2 linked regions of the Tolumonas auensis DSM 9187 genome follow. The protein of the gene in region 1 binds, or shares a complex with, the protein of each later gene. Links are inferred from orthologs where the notes say so. Each region holds a gene or a part of one and is shown on either strand. Other genes may lie near its edges. The genes, in order: metK and groL.

Region 1 (8,681 bases):
AAAACCATCCATTGGGGTATGCAGTACAAAACCGCGATCGGTATTCACAGGTCCGCCTGACAGCACTGGTTTGCCTGACAATGGGAACGCGGTATTGCCTAATTTCATCTGTGTCAGTAACTGGCAAAGATCGATGTCTAATTCCACATTCAGCACAATTCCCATTGCGCCTTTTTCGTTATGTTCACATAAATAAATAATGGAACGCTCAAAGAGCGAATCGTTGAGCGTTGGCATAGCAACCAGAAAATAATTCTGTAATGACTGCATCATTCCTGAAGAGGGTTCCTTAACTGGTTTTAGCCAGACGGCGCTCTATTGCATCCATCAGCAAACCACAAATATTGATATCAAATTCGGCTTCAATTTCCCGGACACAAGTCGGGCTGGTTACGTTAATTTCAGTGAGACGATCACCGATAATATCTAAACCAACAAAAATCAGGCCTTTCGCTTTCAGTGTCGGGCCCACCGCACGGGCAATTTTCCAGTCAGCTTCGGTTAGCTCGCGTGGTTCGCCACGTCCGCCAGCGGCGAGATTCCCGCGGGTTTCACCCTGCGACGGGATACGGGCCAGGCAATAAGGGATCGGCTCGCCATCGACGACTAATACACGCTTATCGCCATCTTTAATCGCCGGCAGGTAAGTCTGCGCCATGCAATAGCGGGAGCCATGTTCAGTCAGTGTTTCGATGATTACCCCAATGTTGGGATCATCATGTTTCATGCGGAATATGGATGCACCACCCATTCCATCCAGTGGTTTCAGGATCACATCCTGATGCTGCTGGTGGAATGAACGTAACTTGGCGGCAGAGCGTGTCACCAGCGTAGTGGGCGTATGCTCAGCAAACCAGGCGGTGAACAGTTTTTCGTTGGCATCACGCAGACTTTGCGGTTTGTTAACGATTAATGTGCCTTGGTCTTCCGCGCGTTCCAGCAGATAGGTCGCATAAATGAATTCGGTATCAAACGGCGGATCCTTACGCATCAGGATCACATCCAGCTCATGCAACGGCTGATCAACAACTTCACCGAGTGAATACCAGCAGGTGTAATCCTGGCGGACTTCCAGCGGGCGCATGGTAGCATAAGAAATACCCTGCTCCAGATAGAGATCACTCATCTCCATGTAATAGAGTTCGTAACCACGTTGCTGAGCTTCCAATAACATGGCAAAACTGGTGTCTTTCTTGATATTGATGGACTGAATAGGGTCCATCACGATGCCTAATTTAATGCTCATTTGCTCTCCTAAGACAGATCGCCGAAACGACATTGCAGCGCAGTAATCGCGGTCAAAGCGGCGGTTTCAGTGCGCAACACGCGTGGGCCAAGCAACATTTCCTGAAAATTATATTGTTCTGTTAATGCGATTTCGTCATCCGACAAACCACCTTCCGGACCAATCACCAGACGAACACCATGAGTTGGTTCAGGCAACGTTCCCACAGAATATTGTGCTCGTGGATGCAACGTTAATTTCAGTTCGTCAGTAGGTTCAGCCAGCCAGTTTTCCAGTGACATTACCGGCCGTATCAACGGCACGGAGTTACGGCCGCACTGTTCACAGGCGCTGATAGCAATTTTCTGCCACTGTTCCAGTTTCTTATCCAGCCGATCGCCCTGCAGTTTAACGCCACAACGGGAAGACCAGAGTGGCGTGATCACATTGACACCGAGTTCGACCGATTTCTGGATGGTGAATTCCATCTTGTCACCGCGGCTGATCACCTGTCCCAGATGAATGGAAAGCGGTGATTCAACCGAGTGCGCTGAGAAATCAGTGATCTTAACGGTGACATGTTTTTTACCACTTTCAGTGATAACGGCCTGATATTGACCGCCTTGTCCGTTGAACAGACAAATCTCCTGATCGGGTACCATACGCAATACGCGACCGACATGATTAGCCGCATCATCATCTAAAGAAACGCTGGCACCCACATTCAGTGGTGAGTTTTGATAAATTCGTGGCACGCGCATTTATCGGCATTGCTCCTTCACAAACCGGTTATGGTTACCCTGATATTTGGCAATCGCGTTGTCCCGCTGACATTCCCACGGTGTAACCGGATATTTCTTATTCCAGACTTCAAACAGCTTCCGCTGCTGGTCGGCAATGGATAATTTATAGCGTTCCTGCATGTAGAAATAGGTGCGGGCAATCGCGCCGCGGCTGTGAGGCGGGGGCTGTACCCGTCTGGCTTTGAAATCGACAACCATCTCACATTGACCATACTGATCCGGCTTGGCATTCCATTCCGAATAGCGGTAATTGGCCCGATCACCATTCACTTCACCCACGGACGGAACCAGATTATGCATATCGCCTTCCATCTGAGCAAAAACAGGATCTTTATCGATACAGTTTTTGCGGCCGCCTTGTTGCCAGCACTGACGCTGGTGGCCAAATTCCCAGGCTGGCACGATGTGTTCCCATTCAATACGATTGGCCCGGCTTTCCTGCTTCCGCACCTGATAGCCACAGGCTTCTAAATCCGGGGTTAATTTTTTGCCCTTATAAACGATGGGGCATTCGCAGTAAAAGGTGATCGGATGTTGTTTATACAACTCAGCGGCCATTTTCTTGGCCTGAACAAAGGTTTGATCCGCCAGTACTGTGCTTGTGAAGAAGCTGCAAACGGCTAAAACAGATATTGAAAGAATATTTTTTACCATAACCGCATATCTATGGTGTAAATCACATGTTGCAAGGATAACATGCCTGCGATTTTTAACAGTAATCTTGTTGAGAATGCATGTGCATTCGGAAAGGAGCATGAGCAGATGGAATTAACCAAATTGATTGGTTTTGGTGTGGCAGGTAATTTTGCCGGACATCTGGAACAAGCTGGGGAAGCCAGTGATTTTGTGAATGTGAAAGTGAAAGATGCCATTCAGCCCAAGGCGATATTTCCGTTTTATGTCCCGCATATTGAAAACAGCTTTCTGAACGTATTCCCGATTTCTCATGATCGCATCCAGTTTCCGAGTGGTGCAGATAACTTACAGATCGAACCTGAAGTCTGCCTGATCTGCGATGTTGAATATGAAAACAACAAAGTTAAAGCATTACAGCCCTGCGAGTTTGCGGCATTTAACGATTGTTCTATTCGCCGTCCGGGTGCCCGCAAGATCAGTGAAAAGAAAAATTGGGGATCAGCCAGTAAAGGCATGTCTCCTCAGCGTATTACCTTAGATAAATTTTCTTCAGGCGGTGAGCTGGATCACTACCATATCGCCAGTTTTCTGCGCCGGAACGGGGAATGCCATGCCTATGGCTTAGACAGTCCGGCAGTGGAATACAGCTATTTCCACGAAACCCTGCTCAACTGGGTTACAGACAAAATGAACCATCAGCAGGATGAAGGCCCGGCAGAAGATATTTCCGCTTTACTCAGAGCGGCACAATATCCGGAAAAGGTAATTATCAGCATCGGTGCGACCCGCTATACATCGTTTGGTGAGCAGAACTTCCTGCAGCCGGGGGATGAAAGCGTTGTGGTGGTCTATGATGCGCGTCGTTATAACGCAGAGCAAATCAGTCAGATGGCCGCTACGGGTGAGTTTACAGGCGAGGGGATGAGTCTGCTGCGCCAGCTAGTGGTTGCAGCCTAGAGCCACACTGTCGGCAACAATACTGTCTGTCACCGCGTAATATAGCGCGGTGACGACGTACCGATAATTCATGTTGCTGGCAATCACACCGGTAAGCATAAACGGCACCCTGTACCTTGGTCACATCCATTTTATGTGTTGTGCGGGGTGTAATGTTAAACACATCCTGCATTACTTTCTGCCATTCCACGCCATGTGGTTTTACCCGGCCCCATACAGCATGCACCACTAAATGTGCGATTTCATGCGGGATCACCTCACGCTCAAACTCAGCCTGATTATCCTGCAATAAAACCGGATTAAGCCGGATATGCCAGTCGCGTAAGCGGGCAGTACCTGCACATTTACCACGTTGATCCAGAGTGATTTTCGGGTGGTTAAATTCACGACGGAAATGACGGGCAGCCAGAGCCAGATAATGGCTGGCGACGACTTCTATCTGAATCAGACTTGTGATGTTGATGGTATTTAGCATAAGCAGGATGAGGAGAATACTTCAGAGAGGAAGTATACAGATAAAACAAAGGGGCCGGAGCCCCTTTCAACAACTAATTACTTCAGACCAGCCAGGTCGCGCAGCAATTCGGCTTTGTCGGTCTTTTCCCATGGGAACTCTTCGCGTCCGAAGTGACCATAAGCAGCCGTTTGTTTGTAAATTGGCTGGATCAGATCCAGCATCTCAATCAGACCATACGGACGCAGATCGAATTGATCACGTACCAGCTGAGTCAGCAGATCTTCATCAACTTTACCGGTGCCGAATGTTTCAACACTGATAGAAGTTGGTTCAGCCACACCAATGGCATAAGAAACCTGAATTTCACAGCGATCAGCCAGACCGGCAGCAACAATGTTCTTCGCTACATAACGGGCAGCATAGGCAGCTGAACGGTCAACTTTAGATGGATCTTTACCGGAGAAAGCGCCGCCACCGTGACGTGCCATACCACCGTAAGTATCTACGATAATTTTACGGCCAGTCAGACCACAGTCACCCATTGGACCACCGATAACGAAACGGCCAGTCGGGTTAATGAAATACTTGGTATTTTTGCTTACCCATTCAGCCGGCAGTACAGGCTTGATGATCACTTCCTGTACGGCTTCGATCAGATCAGTCTGACTGATATCAGGCGCATGCTGTGTAGACAGAACAACGGTATCGATACCTTCGATCTTGCCTTGCTTGTCATAAATGAAAGTGATCTGGCTTTTTGCATCCGGACGCAGCCATGGCAGTGTGCCATTCTTGCGTACTTCAGACTGACGTTTCACCAGACGATGTGCGTAAGTAATAGGTGCAGGCATTAACACTTCAGTTTCGTTAGAAGCATACCCAAACATCAGACCCTGATCGCCGGCACCCTGTTCTCTCGGATCGGCGCGATCAACACCCTGGTTAATATCCGGTGACTGTTTACCAATCGCATTCAGTACAGCACAGGAATGAGCATCAAAACCCATGTCAGAATGGGTATAACCGATATCACAAACGGTTTTACGCACCAGTTCTTCGATATCAACCCATGCAGAGGTAGTGATTTCACCACCAACCAGCACCATCCCTGTTTTTACGAATGTTTCACAAGCAACACGTGCTTTGGGATCCTGTTCCAGAATGGCATCCAGCACCGCGTCGGAAATCTGATCCGCGATTTTATCTGGATGTCCTTCAGCAACGGATTCGGAGGTAAACAGTTTTGCCATTTTAATTCTCTGTGTAAAAAGTTGAAGGCGATTGCAACCGGCACATTAACCGTATTGCAAATAGCAGTATCCACATCTGGACGTCTATCTATGTGACTATTGTCGCAGTCAATGCGGATATCGTCAATGTACGGTACTAATTAAGCAAGCGATCAGTACAGATAGCAGCCATGCGATAAAATAACCGAGATAACATTTGCGCAACCGGTGATCAGTTTGGGACAATATGCGCCTTACTTAAATGTACAGACCCAATTGAAAGCAGGAGTGACAAATGCCCTCTCGTAAAGAGTTAGCCAATGCCATCCGTGCATTGAGCATGGATGCAGTTCAGAAAGCCAATTCCGGACACCCAGGCGCCCCGATGGGTATGGCTGATATTGCCGAAGTGCTGTGGCGTGACTTTTTGAACCACAACCCGGCTAACCCAAAATGGAGCGAGCGTGACCGTTTCATCCTTTCCAATGGTCATGGTTCCATGCTGCTGTACTCCCTGCTGCATCTGACTGGTTATGACCTGTCTATCGATGATCTGAAAAACTTCCGCCAACTGCATTCCCGTACTCCTGGCCATCCTGAATATGGTTATGCCCCTGGCATTGAAACCACCACAGGTCCGTTAGGGCAGGGTATTACCAACGGTGTTGGTATGGCGCTGGCTGAAAAAGTACTGGCAGCACAGTTCAACCGTCCGGAATTCGATATCGTCGATCACCACACCTATGTATTTATGGGTGATGGCTGCATGATGGAAGGTATTTCTCACGAAGCCTGTTCACTGGCCGGTACCCTGAAGCTGGGTAAACTGATTGCATTCTGGGATGACAACGGTATTTCTATCGACGGTCATGTGGAAGGCTGGTTTACTGATGATACCCCGGCGCGTTTTGAAGCTTATGGCTGGCATGTTATCCGCGCTGTGGATGGTCACGATGCCGCAGCTGTTAAAGCCGCAATCGAAGCAGCTAAAGCAGAAACTACTAAACCAACACTGATCTGCTGTAAAACAGTCATCGGTTTTGGTTCACCGAACAAAGCCGGTTCTCACGATTGCCACGGCGCACCACTGGGTGCCGCAGAAATTGCCGCTGCACGTGAGTTCCTGGGCTGGAATCATGAGCCGTTTGTTATTCCTGCCGATATCGCTGCCGAATGGAATGCGAAAGATGCTGGTGCAACTAAAGAAGCAGTGTGGAATGAGAAGTTTGCTGCATATGCAGCAGCACATCCTGAACTGGCTGCAGAATACAAACGCCGTGTGAATGGTGAATTGCCTGCCAACTGGGCTGAAGTATCACAAGCTTTTGTTGAAGATCTGCAAGCGAATCCAGCCAAAATCGCTTCCCGTAAAGCCAGCCAGAACGCTATTGAAGCATTTGGCAAGCTGTTACCTGAATTCCTGGGTGGTTCAGCGGATCTGGCACCATCAAACCTGACCATGTGGTCTGGTTCTGAATCACTGACCGCGGATGATGCATCCGGCAACTATGTGCACTACGGTGTTCGTGAGTTCGCAATGTCAGCAATGATGAACGGTATTGCTCTGCACGGTGGTTTCATTCCTTACGGCGCAACCTTCCTGATGTTCATGGAATATGCCCGCAACGCAGTCCGTATGGCTGCGCTGATGAAACAGCGTACTATCTTCGTTTATACCCACGACTCAATCGGTCTGGGTGAAGATGGCCCGACGCATCAGCCGGTAGAACAGATCGCTTCTCTGCGTCTGACACCAAACATGAGCACATGGCGTCCATGTGACCAGGTTGAATCTGCGATTGCCTGGAAATATGCGGTTGAACGTAAAGATGGCCCGAGTGCACTGATTTTCTCCCGTCAGAACCTGACGCAGATGGATCGTACTCCGGCACAACTGGCGAATGTATATAAAGGTGGTTATGTCCTGCGCGACAGCGAAGGCACGCCGGAAGCCATTCTGATTGCAACGGGTTCTGAAGTTGAACTGGCGATGCTGGCAGCGGACGAACTGACTGCAAAAGGTCGCAAGATCCGTGTGGTTTCCATCCCATGTACTGATGCTTTCGATGCACAGTCTGCAGAGTACAAAGAATCTGTATTGCCATCAGCTGTGACTAAACGTGTCGCAGTAGAAGCAGGCATTGCTGATTACTGGTACAAATACGCAGGTCTGAACGGTAAAATCATCGGCATGCACTCTTTTGGCGAGTCAGCCCCAGCCGAGCTATTGTTTAAAGAATTTGGCTTTACTGTAGAAAATGTGGTGCAAACTGTTGAAAGTTTGTTCCAGGCGTAAATGCAATGTTAAACGGGAGCTTCGGCTCCCGTTTTTTTCACAGAAAATCTGTGTCAAGTATCGCGTTTGATGCATAAGCACAGTAAACTCTTTGCGTTTGAATGATTAGTTCGTCACAACATAACCGTATTGAGTATGACTTCAGTCCCCCCTGATTTATGTCAGGAAAAAAACAACACACACAACTGAAGTTCATCCCGCTATTTCCGGTTGACCTGCTAACTTCATAAGTTGCGCCTTATCAGGAAGATTAATAAGGCCAATGGCACTGACTTCGTTATATGTCTGAAAAATATAGGGGACTAACATGTCTGTTATCAAAATGACTGATCTGGATCTGGCTGGTAAGCGCGTACTGGTTCGTGCTGACCTGAACGTACCAGTGAAAGATGGTAAAGTAACTTCTGACGCTCGTATCGTTGCAACTCTGCCGACCATCAAACTGGCTCTGGAAAAAGGCGCCAAGCTGATGATCACTTCTCACCTGGGTCGTCCGACCGAAGGCGAGTACAACGAAGAGTTCTCTCTGCTGCCAGTAGTTAACTATCTGAAAGACAAACTGTCCTGCCCGGTACGTCTGGCTAAAGATTATCTGGACGGCGTTGAAGTTGCAGCTGGTGAACTGGTTGTTCTGGAAAACTGCCGCTTCAACAAAGGCGAAAAGAAAAACACTGAAGAGCTGGCCAAGAAATACGCTGCACTGTGTGACGTATTCGTAATGGACGCTTTCGGTACTGCTCACCGCGCTGAAGGTTCTACCTACGGTGTTGCTCAGTTTGCTCCTGTTGCTTGTGCTGGCCCACTGCTGGCTGGTGAACTGGACGCGCTGGGTAAAGCGATGCTGAAACCTGAGCGTCCAATGGTTGCTATCGTTGGTGGTTCTAAAGTTTCTACCAAGCTGACCGTTCTGGAATCTCTGTCTAAAATCGCTGACCAGCTGGTAGTTGGTGGTGGTATCGCTAACACCTTCATCGCGGCTGCTGGCCACAATGTTGGTAAATCTCTGTGCGAACACGACCTGATCGACACTGCGAAGAAACTGGCTGCTGAAACCAACATTCCAGTTACTACTGACGTT
Region 2 (8,619 bases), 1.7 Mb from region 1 along the record:
CCTGTTTTCAGCTTCAGAAAACACTGAATACAACACAGAAAAGGCAGGAATAGATCTATACAAAGATAGCAGATGGATTAATGAACGGCCTGCAGAGAGAGCTTTGTTATTTCACATCCATGATCCGCTGCCATGCCTGCAACTTGAAGGCAAGCGACTGGGAGGCGTTGGCCGGACTGGTGGAAGGCAGACGCTGGCAGATCAGATCGGCAGGATAATCAGCTTTGGCAACATACCGGTGAAAACAGGAAGCTGCTTTTTCGCCGTTAAAAAACACATGACGGATCTGTCTGTGCTGGCGGAAAAATTCCGCAAAATTGTTTACCGTCAGAGTGGCATGCTCAATGTTGGCATCCAGACTCCCCTCGCGTTTACAGGATTGCAGCACATCCCAGAGCGCAATCCCCGCCGCACGTAACGCCGCGGTTCGCTCTTCATAACCGGCTGACGGATCAAACTGCAACAGCTCGGCCATGACAGGCCAGAACAGATTACGTTTATGCGCGTAATACTGGCCGGCATCCAGCGACGCTTGTCCCGGCATACTGCCGAGGATCAGTATCCGGGCATTTTCATCCGCAATCGGTGCAAAGCTATAAAGTAACGTCATGCTGCTGTTTCCTGAAAAGCAAAAGGCCGGATCGCTCCGGCCTTTAAGTATGCACTTTGAGTTGCGATGAATTACATCATGCCGCCCATGCCACCCATGCCGCCCATATCAGGCATAGCTGGTGCATCTTTCTTCGGTGCGTCTGTGATCATACATTCGGTGGTGATCATCAGACCAGCCACAGAAGCAGCGAATTGCAGTGCCAGACGGGTTACCTTGGTTGGATCCAGAATACCCATTTCCAGCATGTCGCCGTAAACTTCGGTCGCGGCGTTGTAACCGAAGTTACCTTCACCTTCACGAACACGGTTTGCAACCACTGATGGCTCTTCACCGGCGTTGTCTACGATCTGACGCAGTGGTGATTCCATAGCGCGCAGGGCAACACGGATACCAACGGTCTGATCTTCGTTGTCACCTTTCAGGTCAGCCAGTTTAGCTGCAGCACGAACCAGCGCCACACCACCACCAGCAACCACACCCTCTTCTACCGCAGCACGGGTTGCGTGCAGGGCATCTTCAACGCGGGCTTTTTTCTCTTTCATTTCAACTTCGGTGGTTGCACCGACTTTGATAACTGCAACACCGCCAGCCAGTTTAGCAACACGTTCCTGCAGTTTTTCTTTGTCATAGTCAGAAGAAGACTCTTCGATCTGCTGACGGATCTGAGCAATACGCGCTTCGATAGTTGCTGCTTCACCTACACCGTCAATAATGGTGGTGTTTTCTTTAGTGATCACGATGCGTTTGGCACGGCCCAATTCTTCCAGAGTCGCTTTTTCCAGCTCCATACCGATCTCTTCAGAGATAACAGTACCGGCAGTCAGAATCGCGATATCCTGCAGCATGGCTTTACGGCGGTCACCGAAGCCTGGCGCTTTAACAGCAGCCACTTTCACGATGCCACGCATGGTGTTAACAACCAGCGTTGCCAGCGCTTCGCCTTCTACGTCTTCGGCGATGATAACCAGTGGTTTGCCTGCTTTCGCAACGCCTTCCAGCACTGACAGCATTTCGCGGATGTTAGACACTTTCTTGTCTACCAGCAGAATGAACGGATCGTCCAGTTCTACAGAAGCAGTGTCTTGTTTGTTGATGAAGTACGGAGACAGGTAACCGCGATCGAACTGCATACCTTCAACGACAGCCAGCTCGTCTTGCAGACCCTGACCATCTTCAACAGTGATAACACCGTCACGGCCTACTTTATCCATCGCTTCTGCGATCAGTTTGCCCACGTTTTCATCAGAGTTTGCAGAGATAGTACCTACCTGAGCAATTGCTTTGGTGTCAGCACATGGCACAGATAGGGTTTTCAGTTCTTCAACTGCAGCAAGAACCGCTTTGTCGATACCACGTTTCAGATCCATCGGGTTCATGCCAGCAGCAACGGCTTTCAGACCTTCGGTGATGATTGACTGAGCCAGTACAGTAGCAGTAGTAGTTCCGTCACCCGCCGCGTCATTCGCCTGGGAAGCTACTTCTTTCACCATCTGAGCGCCCATGTTCTGGAATTTGTCTTCCAGTTCAATTTCTTTCGCTACAGAAACACCGTCTTTGGTGATGGTTGGTGCGCCGAATGATTTATCCAGCACTACGTTACGGCCTTTCGGGCCCAGTGTTACCTTTACCGCGTTCGCCAGAACGTTGACACCTTCCAGCATTTTGATACGGGCGTCGCTACCAAATTTAACGTCTTTAGCTGCCATTTCTAAAATTCCTTTAGCTCAAATTGGGGGGTGATAAAAATTATTCTTCAACAATTGCCAGGATGTCAGTTTCAGACAGGATCAAAACTTCCTGACCATCCAGCTTCTCGGTTTTCACGCCGTAACCTTCGTTGAAAATCACTTTATCGCCTACTTTGACAGCCAGCGCTTTCACTTCGCCGTTATCCAGGATTCGACCCGTGCCGACTGCCAGAACTTCACCACGAGTGGATTTCTGAGCAGCAGAACCAGTCAGCACGATGCCGCCTGCAGACTTAGCTTCAACTTCGGTACGTTTGATGATCACGCGATCATGCAATGGGCGAATTTTCATTGATAACTCTCCTACTGAGTGTTGTTTCTATGAATACGGCCTTCTGCGGCCGAAACTGAATTCAAATACAATCCCCGATCTGGGGGCATATTCCTGCGCTTCAAGGGCGCAGCAGAAAAAATTTGGTTAAGTACACGTCTTACTGATGTGTATCGTCATCTTTATCTTTACGTTCGTACTCGCCATCAATGGTCGTTCCCTGACGTGGTGCCGGTTTGATTTTCTCGTTGAAAACCTCTTCGCTGTCCGGCTCGACATGCTGCGCTTCGCTTTCCACCGTGGTATGCACACCATAAACCTGCCAGCGCGGGCTGCTGGTGAGCTTGCGGGCCAGCCAGTGACGGACAAACGGTTGCAGCAGGAATAACGCCACAATATCGGTCAGAAAACCGGGAAACATAAACAGTATACCGGCGAACAGCAGCGCAACGCCTTCCAGCATCGTTGCCGCAGGAGCAATGCCCTGTGCCAGTTGCTGCTGCATCGTCATCATGGTCCGCAACCCCTGGGAACGAACCAGTGAAACCCCATAACCCGCCGCCAGGATCATCAGCAGGATCACCATAAAGGCGCCGATGACCGACCCAACTTTAATGATGACCCACAGCTCCAGAAAGAACAGCAGGAAAAAACCAAATGCAATTTTTGCCACAGGCACCTCTCAGGCCAAATAAAGTTACGCCGACAAACTGACGTATAAATCACCAGATGGGGATGCAGAGCCGCTGATTCAAGGTTTCATCGATCATAGTGATGATCTTTAGTGGTCGAATTTTGCGACAGACTGCATAATTAGAGTAAGAAGATCCATTAGCCGGTGAGCGCCCATGAGTGATGCTATCGTCGTATTATGCACCTGCCCTGATAATACCTGTGCCCGTGCACTGGCGCAGACGTTGCTGAATGAAAAACTGGCAGCCTGCGTTAATCTCATTCCTCAGGTGACATCGCTTTATTGCTGGCAAGGCAAGATGGAAGAAAGCCAGGAAGTGCTGCTGGTCATTAAAAGCCGCCGCACTCTGTTTGGCGTTCTGCAGCAACGAATACAGACATTGCACCCCTATGAGGTGCCGGAAATACTGGCCATGCCCGTATTAAACGGAAGTCCGGCCTATCTGCAATGGCTTCAGGAACAAACCACACCATGACACGCTATCTGTACCTCATTTGCAGCTGTTTTTTTCTGCTGTTTATGCTGCCGCTGAAAGCGAATGAGGCTTTGTTGCAGCAATTGATCCCGGCTGCGAAACCGCAGTTCTTACCGGCAGATCAGGCGTTTGTCGTGACGACACAGCAAACGGACAATCAGCTGCAAATCATTCTGCAGCCAGCGGAAGGTTATTACCTGTACCGGGAAAAAATCCGCGTAGATGTGGCGGGAGCCGAATCCGCACCGCTCTCACTGCCGGCAGGTGTCCTGCATGAAGACGAGTTTCTGGGAAAGACCGAAATCTACCCTCAGACTGTCAGTACCACGCTGTCGTTTCCGGCGATCGCTGCCGGCGCAAAAATCACCCTTCATTATCAGGGCTGCACAACAGGTTTATGTTATCCGCCACAGCAGACAACCATCGCACTGCAAGCCTTCCGGCCAGCGCTGACGCAATCTGAACCTGTCGTACCGGCCGCACCGGACAGCACGGATACCACCGCATTACTGCAGCCGGGTCTGCTGGCTTTACTGAGCTTTTTCGCCATGGGTGTCGGTTTATCACTGACCCCCTGTGTTTATCCGATGTATCCGGTGCTGAGCGCCATGCTCAGTCAGCATGGCAATACCCTGAGCTGGCAGCGCGGTTTTACGCTGTCGTTCGTCTATGTACTGGGTATGGCGCTGACCTATACAGTGATAGGTATCTTCATTGCGTCTGCCGGTGCCGGTATTCAGGGCTGGCTGCAAAATCCGTGGCTGCTCGGGATCTTCAGTCTGTTCTACCTGCTGCTGGCACTGAGCCTGATGTTCGGCAATGGCATTCAGTTGCCGCGCGCCCTGCAGGACAAGCTGCAGGGGCTGGCGAATCAGCAGTCGCTGCACTCACTGCGCGGTGTCGCGATGCTGGGCGCGTTGTCCGGTCTGATTGGTTCTCCCTGCACCAGCGCCCCGCTTTCCGGTGTGCTGCTGTTTATCGCTCAAAGCGGGAACCCGCTGTATGGTGCACTGACCCTGTTCCTGCTGAGTCTGGGGATGGGTTTGCCGTTACTGCTGATGGGGATCTTCGGCGGCAAAGTGTTGCCCAGAGCCGGTGCCTGGATGGTCTTCATCAAACAACTGTTTGCCGTATTACTGCTCGCGATGCCGCTGTTCCTGCTGGAACGGTTGCTCCCTGCCCATATAGCTACGCTGCTTTGGTCCTGTTTTGTACTGGCCGTTGTATTGTGGCTGATCTGGCGTCTGTGGCCGGTGACAAAAGCTCCCGGACTGAAAACCGTGACATTACTGTTGCTGCTCTCCGCCGGCATTTTCGCGGCTACACAGTATGAGTGGCAACCCGCCGATGCGTTGCCATTTACAGCGGTTAACAACAGCGAGGAATTACAACAACAGTTAGCTGCCGCCAAAGCGCAGGGTAAACCGGTGATGCTGGATCTGTATGCTGACTGGTGTACCGCTTGCCGGGAACTGGATGATAAGACGTTCAGCGATCCGCAGGTGCAGCACAGCCTGAGTGATTATCAGCTGCTGCGGGCCGATGTCTCCGCCAATAACGCGGAACACCGCGCCTTAATGCAGGAGTTGCAGGTACTGGGACTGCCGAATGTGCTGTTCTTCGATAAACAGAGCAAACCCAGCCCGCACTTGCGTATTCAGGGTTTTATCCCGGCAGATGAATTACAGGGTAAGCTGGAACAATGTCAGCACAGCCAGCTTTGTTAACTATCTGGTCGCTGTATCTGATCCGCGATAAGGATAACCGCCTCTACACCGGGATCACCACGGATGTGCAACGCCGGCTAGCCCAGCATCAGGCCGGCACCGGCGCCCGCAATCTGCGCGGGCGTACCCCGCTTTCCCTGCACTGGCACACAGCGATCGGCGACCGCAGTCAGGCACTGAAGGCGGAATATCGTCTCAAGCAGTGGCCTAAATCCCGGAAGGAGCTGTTGCCGCAGCATCCGGAGTGGATTGAATCCCTCACTACCTGCTGATCACCAAAGATAATCCTCCCCTCGCGTAAATCCCGCTGTGTATCCCATATAAAATATGGGAAAATTAACTTTTTACAGAAGCAAACCAATTTAAGGTAATAAATGACCAAACGCGATGGATTTACCTCCGGTTTCGGCGTGCTGGCCGCGACGCTGGGATCGGCCGTTGGCCTTGGCAATATATGGAAATTTCCGTATATGACTGGCGCCAATGGCGGTGCCGGTTTTCTGCTGATTTATCTGCTGGCAACACTGCTGGTCGGTTTACCGGTGATGATTGCCGAAATCACCATGGGACGCAGTGCCAAATCAAATCCGATCACTACACTGCAGCGTCTGGCTCCCCGAGGTCAGCCATGGTGGCTGATTGGCGCGTTTGGTGTCGTAGCCGCCTTCCTGATCATGGCCTTCTACTCTGAGGTTGTCGCCTGGGTGTTTGCCTATGTGCCGAAAGCCATCACTGGCGAGATCCTCTCCAGTGATCCGAAAGTCACCGGCGCCGCTTTCGGGGCGCTGATCAGCGATCCCGTGCAATCACTGGTGTGGCAATGGGGTGTATTGCTGTTTATCAGCGGGATCCTGCTGCTGGGGGTGGCGAAAGGTATTGAAGCCGTTACTAAACGCCTGATGCCGCTGCTGTTCATCCTGTTGCTGATTTTGTGCGGCTTCAGCCTGACACTGGATAAAGCCGGCGAAGCGCTGAAGTTTCTGTTCCAGCCTGATTTCAGCAAGCTGAACGGGTCGGTATTGCTGGCCGCCATGGGGCTGGCGTTCTTCAAACTTTCCGTGGGTATGGGCACCATGATGACCTACGGCAGTTACTTCCGCGACGATCAGAATGTTCCGGTGACCGCCTTCCGCGTCATGTGCGCCGATCTGTTTGTGTCCATGCTGGCCGGTATTGCTATTTTCCCGGCCGTATTCACGTTTGGCTTTCAGCCGGAAGCCGGTCCGCCCCTGGTGTTTATCACCATTCCGGCGGTATTCGCGCAGATGCCGTTCGGCCACCTGCTGATGGTGCTGTTCTTTGTGCTGACCTCGGTGGCCGCTATCGGCGCCATGCTCTCTTTGCTGGAAGTGCCGGTCGCGGTGATCAATGAACGTTTTGGTGTGCGGCGTAAAACCGCCACCCTGATCACCTTGGTGCTGGTTGCCTTACTCGGTTCAACCTGTGCACTGACCAACAGCACGATGGCGGAATTCAAACTGTTTGGTATGAACATGTTTGATCTGTTCGATTACCTGAGCTCCAATATTCTGCTGCCACTTGGCGGGATCACGATTGCCGTGTTTGTCGGTTGGGTCTGGGGCTATCCGGCCTTACAGCAGGCATTAAGCAATCATCAGCAACTGCAGAATCAGCATCTGAGCCGGATCCTGTTTGTGCTGCTGCGTTTTATTACGCCGCTGCTGATCCTCACGGTCATGCTGCATGCGCTGAATGTGTTTTAACCGGCGCGGTTTTTCCGCGTAAAGTGCTGTGTTTTGCACACTTTGCGCAAGAGAATGATGAATATGGAGGGGCTGTACTGGCTCCTCCATTTTTTTTCACCTAATCTAACCTTCAGGAAGAGCGTATGATCATCCGCTCTGTTAATCGCCAGGATGGATCCGCTCAATGAAACGTTTTCTGCTCCCGCTGTCATTGATCATTTTTGCCGTCGTCGCAGCCTGGGTAGATATTCAGCGAAATAGTGTACCCATGATACGGCAATCCCCCATGCATCCGGTTTATACCATCAGTTCGCCGGATGATGCTGTCGCACTGACACGGGGCAAAACAGTAGTAAAACTCGGGCCATGTCTGTTTGGTCTCTATCCGGGAGCGATCGCGTTTCAGAGTGCTACTCAGGCAAAAGATTTTATGGGCCTGAAAGGTTACGAACCGGGGAAATGGCAGATTTTCCAGCTATCGGGTGACTTTCAACTGGATGTCACAGATGGCGTATTAAATAAAACACTGCAGCTTTCCCGCGTGGTGAAAGATGACGAGAATCGGTAACAATTTTCTTTTATTTCAGGTGGCCGGAATCAGCAGGTTTAGCGCTATAATCCCGCTCCCGATTTCTGGCTGACATTTCCGGCTGACATAGTTTGACTGTTTCAGGACATAGCGATGAACAAGGTAGTAGCTTTCTTATTTGGATTAGTCTGTTTTTCTTCGCAAAGTTTCGCCGCGACAGTACCCAAGCCGTATGTCCCGGACGAACCGGTCGTGGTAGTAAAAAGTAAACCGGTAGTCAAACCGGCGGTGAAGCCTGTGGCTAAGCCGGTGGTTAAAAAAGTGGCCGCGGTTAAAAAGACCGTGAAGAAAACGGTTAAAAAGACGACCAAAAAACCAGTTTCAGTCGCCAAAGCCGGTAAGGTTAAACCGCTGTCCGCAACAAAAACGACCAAACCAGCCACCAAACTTGCGCTGAACTCCACACAGCGACTGAATAAATACAGCCGGACGCAGAAAAAGGTCAAATCGCGTCAGTTAGCCAAAAATGCCGGCCATAAGTCAGCGAGTATCTCTTCCCGTGCACATGCGCCGGTCAAATCCAGTCTGGCTGCGAATACGCCGCCAGCCCGGGTGAATACTATTCCGATGACCAGCGGCAGTCCGTTTCTGGACTCCAATGCCGCACTGATCATGAATGCCAATACCGGCCGCATGGTGTATGGCAAAAATGCGGCGCGTCGTACGCCTATCGCATCGATTACCAAACTGATGACCGCGATGGTCGTGCTGGATGCCAAATTATCCATGGATCAACCGATCACCATCACCAATGCCGATGTTGACCGGGTGAAGAGATCCAGCTCCCGTCTGGAGA

What was found.
Region 2: the proteins of metK (region 1) and groL are in contact, whole or in part, in a cryo-EM structure (PDB 8P4O), measured with the Escherichia coli proteins. The link is inferred for Tolumonas auensis DSM 9187 from one-to-one orthologs.

What each region holds. Positions count from the first base shown.
Region 1 is NC_012691.1:1,362,107-1,370,787, forward strand. Bases 3,252-6,176 are described here. They hold metK (methionine adenosyltransferase), read right to left. Parts: upstream 5,329-6,176; coding sequence 4,174-5,328; downstream 3,252-4,173. Other genes in these bases: TOLA_RS06405 (DUF5718 family protein), read left to right, coding at 3,252-3,621; TOLA_RS06410 (SprT family zinc-dependent metalloprotease), read right to left, coding at 3,572-4,096; tkt (transketolase), read left to right, coding at 5,603-6,176. Also shown: TOLA_RS06385 (YqgE/AlgH family protein), read right to left, coding at 1-270; gshB (glutathione synthase), read right to left, coding at 290-1,246; rsmE (16S rRNA (uracil(1498)-N(3))-methyltransferase), read right to left, coding at 1,255-1,986; TOLA_RS06400 (endonuclease), read right to left, coding at 1,987-2,682; more of TOLA_RS06405, read left to right, coding at 2,791-3,251; more of tkt, read left to right, coding at 6,177-7,603; pgk (phosphoglycerate kinase), read left to right, coding at 7,911-8,681. UniProt on the Escherichia coli protein: Catalyzes the formation of S-adenosylmethionine (AdoMet) from methionine and ATP.
Region 2 is NC_012691.1:3,092,019-3,100,637, forward strand. Bases 1-2,863 are described here. They hold groL (chaperonin GroEL), read right to left. Parts: upstream 2,320-2,863; coding sequence 682-2,319; downstream 1-681. Other genes in these bases: TOLA_RS14415 (DNA-deoxyinosine glycosylase), read right to left, coding at 107-610; TOLA_RS14425 (co-chaperone GroES), read right to left, coding at 2,360-2,653; TOLA_RS14430 (FxsA family protein), read right to left, coding at 2,793-2,863. Also shown: more of TOLA_RS14430, read right to left, coding at 2,864-3,305; divalent-cation tolerance protein CutA, read left to right, coding at 3,481-3,801; protein-disulfide reductase DsbD, read left to right, coding at 3,798-5,528; TOLA_RS14445 (GIY-YIG nuclease family protein), read left to right, coding at 5,504-5,800; TOLA_RS14450 (sodium-dependent transporter), read left to right, coding at 5,903-7,252; TOLA_RS14455 (hypothetical protein), read left to right, coding at 7,419-7,802; TOLA_RS16920 (serine hydrolase), read left to right, coding at 7,917-8,619.